DNA from 3 places in the Mesorhizobium sp. A556 genome. Region 1 is predicted to be linked to each of the others. Evidence: predicted binding sites of a transcription regulator. Region 1 holds the regulator's gene; each other region holds the start of a gene.
The links. Region 1 encodes LexA, which represses DNA repair genes until DNA is damaged. Its sites were predicted from a motif close to TGTTCNNNNTGTGTTCNG; they were not measured.
Positions count from the first base shown of each region.

Region 2: the regulator LexA is predicted to act here: its motif matches at 1,743-1,760, upstream of ACX3P0_RS10075 (helicase-related protein).
Region 3: the regulator LexA is predicted to act here: its motif matches at 2,790-2,807, upstream of ssb (single-stranded DNA-binding protein).

Region 1 covers NZ_JBTMXA010000001.1:875,301-880,049, forward strand. The annotation lists gene ACX3P0_RS04400 (molybdopterin molybdotransferase MoeA) at 1-810, shown strand, start outside; gene lexA (transcriptional repressor LexA) at 925-1,671, shown strand; gene ACX3P0_RS04410 (ComEC/Rec2 family competence protein) at 1,774-4,257, opposite strand; gene gltX (glutamate--tRNA ligase) at 4,353-4,749, shown strand, end outside.
Region 2 covers NZ_JBTMXA010000003.1:321,626-326,374, forward strand. The annotation lists gene ACX3P0_RS10065 (acetyl-CoA C-acetyltransferase) at 1-399, shown strand, start outside; gene phbB (acetoacetyl-CoA reductase) at 532-1,254, shown strand; gene ACX3P0_RS10075 (helicase-related protein) at 1,898-4,749, shown strand, end outside.
Region 3 covers NZ_JBTMXA010000001.1:412,945-417,693, reverse strand. The annotation lists gene ACX3P0_RS02040 (GcvT family protein) at 1-1,683, shown strand, start outside; gene ssb (single-stranded DNA-binding protein) at 2,182-2,691, opposite strand; gene ACX3P0_RS02030 (hypothetical protein) at 2,891-3,172, shown strand; gene uvrA (excinuclease ABC subunit UvrA) at 3,877-4,749, shown strand, end outside.

The sequences.
Region 1 (4,749 bases):
ATCCGCCGCGCCGGCCTCGATTTCGTTACCGGTGACGTTCTTCTGGAGGCCGGCCGCCTGCTCGATCCGGCGGCCCTTTCGCTCGCGGCCTCCGCCAATCATCCAAGCGTGAGCGTGGTGCGGAGGCCGCTGGTCGCCATCATCGCCACCGGCGACGAACTGCGCGCACCGGGCAGCGTGCTCGGCCCCGGCCAGATCATCTCGTCCAACGCCTACGGGGTCGCTGCAACCGCGCATTCGGTCGGCGCGCGCGCTCTCGATCTCGGCATTGCGGCGGACCGCAGGGAGGCCATCGCCGCGCTGGTGCGGCAGGCCGTGGCAGCCGGTGCCGATGTCATCGTCACGCTGGGGGGCGCTTCCGTCGGCGACCACGACCTCGTCCACGAGGTGCTCGCCGACGAAGGCATGGTGCTGGACTTCTGGAAGGTGGCGATGCGCCCCGGCAAGCCGTTGATGTCGGGCCGGCTGAACACTATCCGCTGCATCGGCCTGCCCGGCAACCCGGTCGCCAGCCTGGTTTGCTCGCAGCTTTTCCTCAAGCCGCTGCTTGCGCGCCTTGGCGGCCGCGCCTACCGCCCCGACCTGCGCGACGCGCTTCTCGGCGCACCCATGCCGGCCAACGATCTGCGCCAGGACTATGTTCGCGCGGCGGTGCGCGACGGTACAGGCGCGCTGGTGGCGACGCCGTTCGGTGTTCAGGATTCGTCGATGCTGCGAAGAATGACTGAAGCGGGCGGCCTGATCGTGCGCGAACCCTTTGCGCCTGCCGCGCAGGCCGGCGACGCCTGCCGCGTGCTGATGTTACGCTGAACAAATCGTCAACACATTCATTAAACTTTAAATGGTTGCGGAACACAACTGGAACAGATACTGTTTGTTCTGGTTTTGTTTTTCCGATTCCATATCGGACCGCCGGGGGCCGCCATGCTGACGCGCAAGCAACACGAACTGCTTCTCTTCATCAACGAAAGGCTGAAGGAGAGCGGCGTTCCGCCCTCCTTCGACGAGATGAAGGATGCGCTCGATCTTGCCTCGAAGTCGGGGATTCATCGCCTGATTACCGCACTGGAGGAACGCGGCTTCATCCGCCGGCTTCCCAACCGCGCACGTGCTCTCGAAGTCTTGCGCATGCCGGAATCGCTGACGCCCAGTTTCAACGGGGCGCGCAAATTTTCGCCCAGCGTCATTCAGGGTGGCCAGGGTCAGAATGGTTCGGGCCAGGGCAATTCGGGCGGGCAAGGCAAGAACTCTCGGCTGCAGAGCGCGGGCAATGACGACGATGTCGCCGCCAATGTCTCGATCCCGGTCATGGGACGCATCGCCGCCGGCGTGCCGATCGACGCCATCCAGCACAAGACGCATTCGATCTCGGTTCCGCCGGACATGATCATGGGCGGTGAGCACTACGCGCTGGAGGTGAAGGGCGATTCGATGATCGAGGCCGGCATCTTCGACGGCGATACGGTCATCATCCGCAATGCCAACACCGCCAATCCCGGCGAAATTATCGTCGCCCTCGTCGATGAGGAAGAAGCCACGCTGAAGCGGTTTCGCCGCAAGGGCGCGTCCATCGCGCTTGAAGCCGCCAATCCCGCCTACGAAACGCGCATCTTCGGACCTGACAGGGTCAAGGTGCAGGGCAAACTGGTCGGGCTGATCCGACGTTACTGAGTCGACGGCCTTCCTGAACTGGCATGGCAAATGCTAGTCGGCCGTCGTGTTCAAAACGCTGGCTTAATCCAGCAAGATCGCTCGACAGCCGCCGCGTTGGGCTCAATCGTCGCCCGCTGTGGTGACACCGGTCGTTTTGGTTCTTGTCCGAACCACCTTTTTATAAGGCGGCAAGCCGCGGGCCTCGCGTGAAAACTTCCGCTGCGTGTGCCAGGGCCGATAGTGTTCTTCGACGGCGAAACGGATTTCCGCCGGTACTGCTGCCGATTGCCGGTTGAAGAATATCTCGACGCTGCCGGAGCGAGCCAGTTGGCGCTTGGTGATCACCGTGACCAGCGGATCGCGGCATGGGTCGGAGGCGGTCGCGTCGTCGATGATGATCACGCTCGCGAAGGCGCAGGCGGGTCTGGCCGCCTTGGCGTCCTGCGCATGGGCAACCAGCGCGCCGGCCTCGTGACGGGCGACACACAGGCCTTGCGCGCACAGGAACGGCGTTCCCGGCGGTAGTTCCATGCTGTCGGCAAGGTCAAACTCGAGGGTTTTGGCCCCTGAGGTTTTAACCTTGACCATCTCCGGCTTAATGACGGTTTCGGCATTGAGCGCGCGGCGCCAATTGTCGATGGTGAACGCGTTGGGTCGAGGTCGGTTGACCGCCAGTTCGCCCCCGCCGATCGACACGGCGACAAGCCGAGCATCCTCCGACACCAGCACGTCCGGCGTCTTCACCATGGGCACCGCCAGCAGACCGGCAATCGCCAGGGGTAGTGCCGCAAGCCGTAGCCAGGTGGTCGCCATCGTGGCAAAGACCAGCGCGCCGGTGATGAACAGCACCGACTGGACGGAAACGAGGCCGACCGCGTCGATGGGCGAGCGCGCCGCGATCCAGTCGGATATGACGATCATCGCGGCCAGCCCCCTGCCCATGACATAGAGGAAGGGGCCATCCGCGCCGAACGGCATGGCCAGCGCGGCAAGCACGGCAAACGGCATGACGATGACCGAGACGATGGGCATCACCGCCAGATTGGCAAACAGGCTGAGCGGCGCGACGCGCTGGAAATGCCACATGGCATAAAGCGTCGTAGCGCCTCCGGCGATGATGGACGTCATCGCGAGACCGCCCATTCCCGCCAGGAATTTGCGTGACAGAAGGCCTGCGACAGAGCGGCGCGCGGGCACCTTGCCGCCTGCCCGCCCCGACCGGTAATCGGACCAGCCGGCATAGGCGCCGACCAGGGCCGCGGTTGCCGCAAACGACATCTGGAAGCTCGGGCCGACGACCTCGTGCGGCGACACCACGATCACCGCAATGGCGGAAATGGCCAGATTGCGCATGGTCAGCGCCGCGCGGTCGAACAGCACGGCCAGCAGCATGACCGCCAGCATGATGAAACTGCGCTCGGCGGCCACCACGACGCCCGAAATGGCAAGATAGGCGGCGATGGAAAAGAGCGCGGCGGCGGCGGCATATTTTTTCACCGGCCGGCGCGAGGAGAAATCGGGAAACAGCGCGAACCCGCCGCGCAGCAGCAGCATGATCGTGCCGGCAACCAGCGCCATGTGCAGGCCAGAAATCGAGATGATGTGGTAAATGCCAGTCTTGCGCATGGCTTCGTTGATGGCGTCCGGGATGCCGGCGCGCACGCCAACGATCAGCGCGGCGGCGATCTCGCCTTCGGGACCGCCGACGCTTTGCCGAATACGGCCGGCAATGGCTTCGCGCGCGTTTTCGATCGCGGACGCCACCCTTGCCGATACCGGCATCGACGCCGAGGCAACCCGCTTCGGATTGCTCAGGAAGAAGCCGCTCGCGCCGATACCGTCGAAATAACTCTGGAAGGAATAGTCGTAGCTGTCGGGCCGCACCGGGCCGGTCGGCGGCAAAAGCCGGACATAACCGTTCAGCACAGACCCTGCGGTAACGCCTTGCGGAATCGTACGCGCGGACAGCCGTACCCGCTCCGGCGCATAACGCAGCGTCGGCCTCGCCGTCGAGAGTACGTCGAGGGTCAGCCTGACACGGCCGGTTTCCATCTGATCGACCGACACGACCCGCCCGGTCAGGCTAGTCGATATTTCCGATCCCATGGTCTGGGTGCCGGCACGCCACGTCTCGATCTTGGCTGCGAGGAAGCCAAGGCTGCATAGCAGGGCGGCGGTCAGGCAGAGATACGGTAACGGACGCGCGCGCGACAGGAACGCCACGCCGGCCAGCGCGCAGACCAGCGCTACCGGTTGCAGAAAGCCGGGCTCGGCATCGAGCGAAAAATAGAGCGCCACGCCGATGGCGAGAAACACCGGCACCAGTAGAAACACGACGCCGCGATCAAGCTCGGTAATGGAAGCAGCCGCTATGCGGCCTGGCAAGGTGGCGACGGCAAAGCGGCAACGCCTTGTTTTGACGTGATCAAGGGTCTCTGGAAAAGGCGGAGCGATATTTCCGCTGGTGTCGCGCGGCAAGGCGAGATTTTGCGGTTCGACAACCGAATAGCGCTCTTTCGGCGGCGCAAGGCCCAGCAACAGCCGTTCGCCGGCGTTTTCACTTGCGCCGGCGCTGTGCGTGCTGCCCCGGCCCAGTCCAGCCATCGGGTCTGCCCCTTGCGCCCTCGACCTCCTATGCTACATGAACGCGCGAGGCGCGAAACCCCGCGCGCAAAAACCATTTCCTTCGAGAATTCGACATGTCCGACAAGATCGTCACCCGTTTCGCTCCTTCGCCAACCGGCTACCTGCACATAGGCGGCGCGCGCACGGCACTGTTCAACTGGCTCTATTCGCAGCATGTCGGCGGCACGATGCTGCTACGCATCGAAGACACCGACCGGGAGCGCTCCACGGAAGCGGCGACCGCCGCCATTCTCGACGGCCTTAGCTGGCTCGGCCTGAAATGGAACGGCGAGCCGGTGTCGCAGTTCGAGCGTGCGCCGCGCCACCGCGAAGTGGCCGAAGAACTCGTGCGGCAGGGCAAGGCCTATTACTGCTACGCAACACCTGCCGAACTCACCGAAATGCGCGAAACCGCGCGCGCCGAGGGGCGGCCGCCGCGCTATGACGGCCGCTGGCGCGACCGCGATCCAG
Region 2 (4,749 bases), on a different contig from region 1:
GCGGAAGCGGTGCGCCGCGGCCTCACCCCACTGGTGCGCATCGCATCGTGGGCGACCGCCGGCGTCGATCCGGCGATCATGGGCACCGGCCCGATCCCGGCCTCGCGCCGCGCTTTGGAAAAAGCAGGCTGGTCGGTCGGCGATCTCGATCTGGTCGAGGCCAACGAGGCCTTCGCCGCGCAGGCCTGCGCCGTCAACAAGGACATGGGCTGGGACCCGGCGATCGTCAACGTCAATGGCGGCGCGATCGCCATCGGCCATCCGATCGGCGCTTCGGGCGCGCGCGTCTTCAACACGCTGGTGTTCGAGATGAAGCGCCGCGGCGCGAAGAAGGGTCTTGCCACGCTGTGCATCGGCGGCGGCATGGGCGTCGCCATGTGCGTGGAAGCGATGAACTGAGCGAATGAATTTAGCGAATGGCGAATAGGGGTAGCGAATAGGGAAGAAGAGCGAAAACCAGTCGGGACGACTTCCCTACTCGCAATTCGCTACTCTCTACTCGCTTCTCCGACCAACGGGAGGAGAACATTCATGAGCAAAGTAGCAATCGTCACAGGCGGCACACGCGGCATCGGCGCTGCCATTGCGATAGCCCTCAAGAAGGCCGGCTATACGGTGGCTGCGAACTACTGCGGCAATGACGAGGCGGCACAGAAATTCACCGCCGAGACGGGCATCAAGACCTACAAATGGTCGGTCGCCGACTACGATGCCTGCGCCGCCGGCATAAAACAGGTCGAAGCCGACCTCGGTCCGGTCTCTGTGCTGGTCAACAATGCCGGCATCACCCGCGACGCGCCGTTCCACAAGATGACCCGCGAGCAGTGGAAAGAGGTGATCGACACCAACCTCAACGGCGCCTTCAACATGACGCATCCGCTCTGGAATGGCATGCGTGAGCGCAAGTTCGGCCGCGTCATTACCATCTCTTCCATCAACGGCCAGAAGGGCCAGTTCGCCCAGGCCAACTATTCCGCCTCCAAGGCCGGCGACATCGGCTTCACGAAAGCCCTTGCACAAGAGGGCGCGCGCGCGGGCATCACGGTCAATGCAATCTGTCCCGGCTACATCGCCACCGACATGGTCATGGCCGTGCCGGAAAAGGTGCGCGAATCCATCATCGCCCAGATCCCGATCGGGCGGCTCGGCGAACCGGAAGAGATCGCGCGCTGCGTGGTTTTCCTCGCCTCCGACGATGCCAGCTTCATCACAGGCTCGACCATCACGGCCAATGGCGGGCAGTATTTCACCTGACCGCACGGGCATCACATGGTTAAGGCGGGCCGCTTGCGGGCCGCCTTTTTTCTGGCCACCTGTCCCGATCCGGCACGCAAGCCTTAACGGGGCCCACCCTTGTCGGTCCGCCCCTGCGGCCGGGCCTGTGGATTATCGGTGGACAAGCTGTGCACAACACAAGATGTTGCCGTGAACGAAACGGGAAACTTTGCCCATCGCTGATTCGTCGCCGTTTCGTTCCGGCTTTGGCCGATAGGTTAATGGAGAGCGCGCGAAGCGGCAGAAAAGGGTTAACGTCCGTTAGCAAAAGATAAAAGATTTCAAGGCTTTGCCGGAGCGAAACCCTGACTCGACGGTCACCCGCCGGCAGAAGTTAACGGCGGCGGCTCCACTGGCATCACGGCGAGCCTCCGTGATTCAGCATGTGGTAAATCTCCGAGAGAAAGAACTACATGTAGCCGTGAACAAACCCTGAATCAGACTGAGTCAGCGATTCGTCGCCGATTCGTTCCAGTCCCGTTCCACTTGTTAATTCCGCGCCGCAGACCCGCTCTCGAGAGAGAGGCACGACGCGGAGCAGGAACATTCGGCTTTCGCTTGGGCTGTCAAATGCCTATGTGTCGTTCGTCCCTGCGACCTATAAGGTTTTTCTTCCGCGTCGATGAACATCCAGCCCAAACAGACCGAACCCCTGATCCTGTCCGGCCGTGACGTGACCGCCGTTCTGGGGCCGACCAATACCGGCAAGACGCATCTCGCCATCGAGCGGATGGTGGCGCATGAAAGCGGCATCATCGGCCTGCCGCTGCGGCTGCTTGCACGCGAAGTCTATGCCCGCGTCTGCGAGAAGGTCGGCGCCCACAAGGTTGCGCTGATAACCGGCGAAGAAAAGATCCAGCCCAAGGGCGCGAAATATTCGGTCTGCACGGTGGAGGCGACGCCGCGCGAGACCGACGTGGCGTTCGTTGCGCTGGATGAAGTGCAGCTTGCCGGCGACCTGGAGCGCGGCCACATCTTTACCGACCGTATCCTGCATCTGCGCGGGCGTCAGGAAACGCTGCTTTTGGGCGCTGCCACCATGCACGGCATCCTGCAAAAACTGTTGCGCGGCGTTTCCGTGGTGACGCGGCCGCGCCTTTCGCACCTTGCCTATGCCGGCTCCAAGAAACTGACGCGGCTGCCGCGCCGCACGGCCATCGTCGCCTTTTCGGCGGACGAGGTCTACGCCATCGCCGAACTGATCCGCCGCCAGCAAGGGGGTGCCGCCGTCGTGCTCGGCGCACTCAGCCCCCGCACCCGCAATGCGCAGGTGGCGCTCTACCAGTCCGGCGACGTCGATTACCTGATCGCCACCGATGCCATCGGCATGGGGCTCAATCTCGACGTCGATCATGTCGCCTTCGCCCAGAACCGCAAGTTCGACGGCTTCCAGTATCGCCAACTCACCGCCGCCGAGCTTGGCCAGATCGCCGGCCGCGCCGGGCGGCATCTGCGCGACGGCACCTTTGGCGTCACCGGTCGGGTCGATCCGTTCGACGACGATCTGATCCAGAAGATCGAAGGCCACGATTTCGAGCCGGTGAAAGTGCTGCAATGGCGCACCCCCGCTTTCGACTTTGCCAGCCTCGATGCGCTGAAGCGCTCGATCGAGACCAATGCGCCGGTCGAGGGACTGACCCGCGCCTTGCCGGCCGTCGACGCGCAGGCGCTGGAACAGCTTTCGCGCGACGCCGAAATCCGCGCGCTGGCAACGGGGCGCGAACGCGTGGCGCTGTTGTGGGAAGCCTGCGCCCTGCCCGACTATCGACGGATCGCGCCGGCCCAGCATGCGGATCTGATCGCCTCCATCTACATGGACCTTGCCCGGCACGGCCATGTCGATGAAAATTACATGGCCGAACAGGTACGCCGTGCCGACACAACCGAAGGCGATATCGACACGCTGTCGCACCGCATCGCGCAGATCCGAACCTGGACTTTCGTGTCCAACCGCCCCGGATGGCTTGCCGATCAGGCACACTGGCAGCAAAAGACGCGAGAAATCGAAGACAGATTGTCGGATGCGCTGCATGAGCGGTTGACGAAACGTTTTGTAGACCGCAGGACTTCCGTCCTCATGCGCCGCCTTAGAGAAAACACGATGCCTGAAGCTGAAATTAGTCCTGCTGGAACCGTTCTTGTCGAAGGCCACCATGTTGGCGAGTTGCAAGGGTTCCGATTTACCGCCGACCAGAGCGCTGGCGGCGAAGACGCCAAGGCGGTCAAGGCCGCCGCGCAAAAAGCGCTCGGCACGGAGTTCGAAGCCCGCGCCGAGCGGTTTGCGGCTTGCGCCAATGGCGATATCGCGCTGGGTTCTGACGGCACGCTGCGCTGGATCGGCGCGCCGATCGCCACGCTTGTGGCCGGCGAGGATGCGCTCAAGCCGCGCCTTGTCCTTTTGGCCGACGAACAACTGACCGGCCCCGCGCGCGACAAGGTCGCGGCCAGGGCGGAACGTTTCGTCAATTTCCAGATCGAGCTTCTTTTGAAGCCGCTGGTCGATCTGAAGAACGCCGAGCAGGTTTCCGGCATCGCGCGCGGCATCGCCTTCCAGTTGGTCGAGAATTTCGGCCTCATCAACCGCCGCGACATTGCGGGCGAAATGAAGACGCTGGAACAGGAAGGCCGCGCGGCCCTGCGCCGCCTCGGCGTGCGCTTCGGCGCCTACCATGTGTTCGTGCCCGCGCTGGTCAAGCCGGCGCCGGCAGGGCTGATAACGCTTTTGTGGGCGCTGAAGAACGACGGCAAGGACAAGCCCGGCTTCGGCGACGTGGTCCACGCGCTGGCTTCGGGCCGCACCTCGGTCGTCATCGACCCTGCCTTCGACCCTGCTTTCTACAAGCTTGCCGGCTATCGCAATCTCGGCCGTAGAGCCGTACGTATCGACATTCTGGAGCGGCTGGCCGATCTCATCCGCCCGGCGACCAACTGGAAGCCGGGCCTCGGCGCGCGACCGGAAGGCGCCTATGACGGCCAGGCCTTCATGGTGACGCCACCGATGATGTCGATTCTCGGCGCCAACGCCGACGACATGGAAGAAATCCTCAAGGGTCTCGGCTATCGCGCCGATCCGAAGCCGGCCGCCGAAGTAAAGGCCAGGCTGGAGGCGCAGGACAACGCCGCCCGCGAGGCGGAAGAAGCTAGGCAGGCGGCGGAAGAAGCAGCGCGCGCGGAGCAGGCCAAGGCGGCCGAGGCAGCGACTGCCGAAGCCGCTGGCGAAGTTTCGGCCGAGGCAGCGGAACCTGCAGCGGAGGAAATGCCTTTAGCAGAGCCGGCGGCGCAAGCTGCTTCGGAAACGGCGCAGGCTGTGGAAGAGCAGGCGGACACGCCCGCTGACGTGGCGGAAGAAGAGCAGCCGGTTGCTGAACCCGTTGCGGAGACGCCAGAAGAGGCTGTGCCCGCAGAGGAAGCTGAAGCGGCTCCCGTGGAGGCGACGGCCTCCGTCGAAACTCCGGTTGAGAGCGTCGAGACGGC
Region 3 (4,749 bases), 460 kb from region 1:
TGCGCCTACTACAAGGAAGATGCCGGCAAAATCCTGCTCGGCGCGTTCGAGCCTGTCGCCAAGCCGTGGGGCATGCAGGGCATTTCAGAGGATTTCTGCTTCGACCAGTTGCCGGAAGACTTTGACCATTTCGAGCCGATCCTCGAAAAGGCGGTGAAGCGCATGCCGCTGCTGGCCGATGCCGGCATCCATACCTTCTTCAACGGTCCCGAAAGCTTTACGCCGGACGACCGCTATTATCTGGGTGAAGTGCCGCAACTCGGCAATTTCTGGGTGGCGTGCGGGTTCAATTCCATCGGCATCCAGTCCTCCGGCGGTTCGGGCATGGCGTTGGCACAATGGATGCAAGACGGCGAGCCGCCCTTCGACCTGTGGGACGTGGACATACGGCGTGTGCAGCCATTCCAGGCGAACCGCTCCTATCTTTTCCAGCGCTCGAAAGAAACGCTCGGCCTGCTCTACGCCGACCATTTCCCCTACCGCCAGCCGGCCACCGCGCGCGGCGTACGCCGCTCACCCCTGCATGAACACCTGAAGGCGCGCGGCGCGGTCTTCGGCGAAACCGCAGGCTGGGAGCGCGCCAACTGGTTCGCAAAGGAAGGTCAGGAACGCGAATACCGCTATTCGTGGAAACGGCAGAACTGGTTCGACAACCAGCGCGAGGAACATCTGGCCGTGCGCAATAATGTCGGCCTGTTCGACATGACCTCCTTCGGCAAGATCAGGATCGAGGGGCGCGACGCGCTCGCCTTCCTGCAGCGCCTTTGCGCCAACGATCTCGATGTCGCACCCGGAAAGATCGTCTACACCCAGATGCTGAATGCGCGGGCCGGCATCGAAAGCGACCTGACCATTTCCCGCCTGTCGCCAACCGCCTTCTTCGCCGTCGTGCCCGGCGCGACGCTGCAGCGCGACCTTGCCTGGTTGCGCAAGCATGTGCGTGACGAATTCGTCGTCATCACCGAGGTGACGGCGTCCGAATCCGTGCTGTGCCTGATGGGGCCGCGCTCGCGCGAGCTGATCCAGAAGGTCAGCCCCAACGATTTTTCCAACGAGAACAACCCTTTCGGCACATTCCAGAATATCGAGATCGGCATGGGGCTGGCCCGCGCCCACCGCGTCACTTATGTCGGCGAACTCGGCTGGGAACTCTATGTCTCGACCGACCAGACGGCCCACGTCTTCGAGGCGCTGGAAGAAGCCGGGCGCGCCTTCGACCTGAAGCTCTGCGGCCTGCATACGCTGGATTCCTGCCGTATCGAAAAGGCGTTCCGCCATTTCGGCCACGACATAACCGATGAGGACCATGTGCTGGAAGCCGGCCTCGGCTTTGCCGTAAAAACCGGCAAGGGCGACTTCATCGGCCGCGACGCCGTGCTGCGCAAGAAGGAAGCCGGCCTAGACCGGCGCATGGTGCAGTTCCGCCTGACCGACCCGGAACCGCTGCTGTTCCACAACGAGGCGCTGCTGCGCGACGGAAAGATCGTCGGCAGTGTCACGTCCGGCAATTACGGCCACCATCTCGGCGGTGCGATCGGCATGGCCTATGTGCCCTGCAAGGGCGAAAGCGAAGCCGATATTCTCGGCTCCAGCTACGAGATCGAGATCGCCGGCGAGCGCTTCAAGGCCGAAGCCTCGCTAAAGCCAATGTATGATCCCAAAAGCGAGCGGGTGCGGGTTTAGTTTCTACCTGCCGCCAGCATTTCGGGGAAGACCGGTCTTCAACGACCGGTCTTCCCGCGAATGCATGTCGCCCGAAAGTGGGAACCGGTTTCGGGGCAACGACATGCATCAAAACAAGTGCTTGAAGCGCACCGCATAAATCCATTCAGATGCGACGCGCTGTAGCGCCATTCTTCAAGGAACGGCTTTTCGTGGATCGAGTTTGATGCTTCCGCTCAGCAGTAAGCGCGCAACGAAAAAGGTACTGTTTCCAGTGCCTTCAGTTCATTGACAAAGGCATCTGTTCACCTGGCGTCATCCTCGGCCTTGCGCCGAGGATCTGCCGACACTCCCGTAAGGGCACGGAAAAGGCTCTACAACTTCACGAAAGCAAATCCTCGGCACAAGGCCGACGGGCATGGGTTCGCCAACGGTTTGTCAGCAGCCTGAAGGCACCGTTTCCGTGCCTTTTAGAAGAAAAATCATAAAAACGATGGTCGTCCGGTCTTAGACCATCCGTCAAAACGGAATTTCGTCGTCCAGATCCCGCGAGCCGCCACCGCCGCTCCTGCCGCCGCCACGATTGGAATTGTCGCTCGGACCTGACTGGCCGAAATCGGAGCCGCGGCTGCTGTCGCCACCCGAATAGCCACCGACCTGACCACCTTCGCCGCCCTGACCTCGCGAATCGAGCATCTGCAGCTCACCACGGAATTTCTGCAGCACCACTTCCGTCGAGTATCGCTCCACGCCGTCCTTTTCCCACTTGCGCGTCTGCAGGGCGCCCTCAAGGTACACTTTCATGCCCTTCTTCAGATACTGCTCGGCGACCTTGGCCAGATTGTCGTTGAAAATGACGACCTGGTGCCACTCGGTCTTTTCCTTGCGCTCACCGGAATTCTTGTCGCGCCAGCTTTCCGACGTCGCGATGCGCAGATTGACGACCGCGTCGCCGGAATTCAGCCGGCGAACCTCCGGGTCCGCGCCCAGATTTCCCACTAAAATGACCTTGTTGACGCTACCCGCCATAAACCTTCTCCGCGCTCATCCGAAACCAACTTCACCGCACCTTACAGGCTGGCGGATAACTGCGCCGCCCCTGACACTTCTTTTCCCACAAGGTTTTTCGTTCTCTATATGTTCTATATCGACGCGCCTTTCATGTCAAGCTTGGGACCGGAATGCGTCCCGCCTAGCCGTTTCCGCGCTGGCCCTGTATGATCGCCAGATGTTCCAGAACCGCTTCTCCTTATATCTGGCCACCTTGGCCTGCGCTGCCGTCGCCGCCCCTCTGGCGTTTGCCGGAGGCGCGCCCCAAACCCCGGCAAAAAGCGCGCTTCCCGGCGTTGGTGGCGACTACAGCATCGTCAGACCCCTTCCTGCCGAACCGGATGGTCAAGACCGCAACGCCTCGCCCAACCAGTTCAAGATCGGCGATATGGACGTTCGAATAGGCGGCAGCATTACTGTGGATATCGGGGCCGGTTCGCTATCGTCCCCGCGTCATTAAGGCGCTTGCAACCGACCGGCGCAACACGCCGTCTTAAGCCGACAGCGTCCACGCACGGCAGCCCCATGCAAATCGGCCCCGCCGCTGCTTTCACAGAACGGCCGGGGCCTTTGTGACGTCTAGCCACTTTCGCCGGGAGGGTTTTACCGGCTTTGTAATTCGGATGCTTCGCGGCGTCAGCCGTCGATCCGACTGCAGTCTCTGATTTTCGGGGGTTCGGCAAATTGCACGAAGGCCAAGGAACGTCAGCCTGTCAGCAATATTTGCCGCGGCTCCGGCATCAGCGGAGCCTGTTGGGACTATCCGGTGGAGTCATGCCTCGCTCCTTCTGTCCGTTCAACACAGTCGCTAGAAGCACACATCCGCCAATCTGCGGCGCCTCGCAGAAGGCCCTTCTTCCCAGGCCACGCAACGGCAACATGCTTCCTTGACGCCAAGATCGTGCTCTCCTCTCCCGTTAGCGTCAACCCTTGAATGCCCGAAATGGAAAAAGTGATCGCAAGCGGAACTGAAAGGCGGGCTCCTGCCAGATTTGTCAGGAACCTGTTCAGTCTTTGTTCTTTATGCTTGCCCGCCGGCCCGAAAGACGCTTAAACGCGGGTGGCAACTTCTGCGCCTCTCGACGCGGCGGCGAATATACCTACATGAGGGGATGGCGGCAGCCCGCCGATCCATGAATTCCAGACCTGAGGCGGCGACCGGCGATGGCCGACCATAAATATCTGTCCATTCGCGGGGCGCGCGAACACAATCTGAAGAACATCGACATCGACCTGCCGCGTGACTCGCTCATCGTCATGACCGGCGTGTCTGGCTCGGGAAAGTCGTCGCTCGCTTTCGATACGATCTATGCGGAAGGCCAGCGGCGCTATGTCGAGAGCCTGTCTGCCTATGCGCGCCAGTTTCTGGAGATGATGCAGAAGCCGGACGTCGACCAGATCGACGGCCTGTCGCCCGCCATCTCCATCGAACAGAAGACCACCTCGAAGAACCCGCGCTCGACGGTCGGCACCGTCACCGAAATCTACGACTACATGCGCCTGCTGTTCGCGCGCGTCGGCGTGCCCTATTCGCCGGCCACCGGCCTGCCCATCGAGAGCCAGACGGTTTCGCAGATGGTCGACCGCGTACTGGCGGTGGAGGAAGGCACGCGCCTGTTCATCCTCGCGCCCATCGTGCGCGGTCGCAAAGGCGAGTATCGCAAGGAGTTGCTGGAGCTTCAGAAGAAGGGCTTTCAGCGCGTCAAGGTCGACGGCGTCTTCTATGAAATCGCCGACGTGCCGGCGCTGGACAAGAAATACAAGCACGATCTCGACGTGGTGGTCGACCGCATCGTCGTGCGTGGCGATCTCGCGACGCGGCTGGCCGATTCCATCGAAACGGCGCTGAAATTGGCAGAGGGACTGTGTGTCGCGGAATTTGCCGACAAGCCGCTCGATGCCAGCCAGACCGGCGAGGATTCGGTCAACAAATCGAAGAACGAGACGCATGAGCGCATTCTGTTCTCCGAAAAATTCGCCTGCCCGGTATCCGGGTTCACCATCCCGGAGATCGAGCCGCGGCTGTTCTCCTTCAAC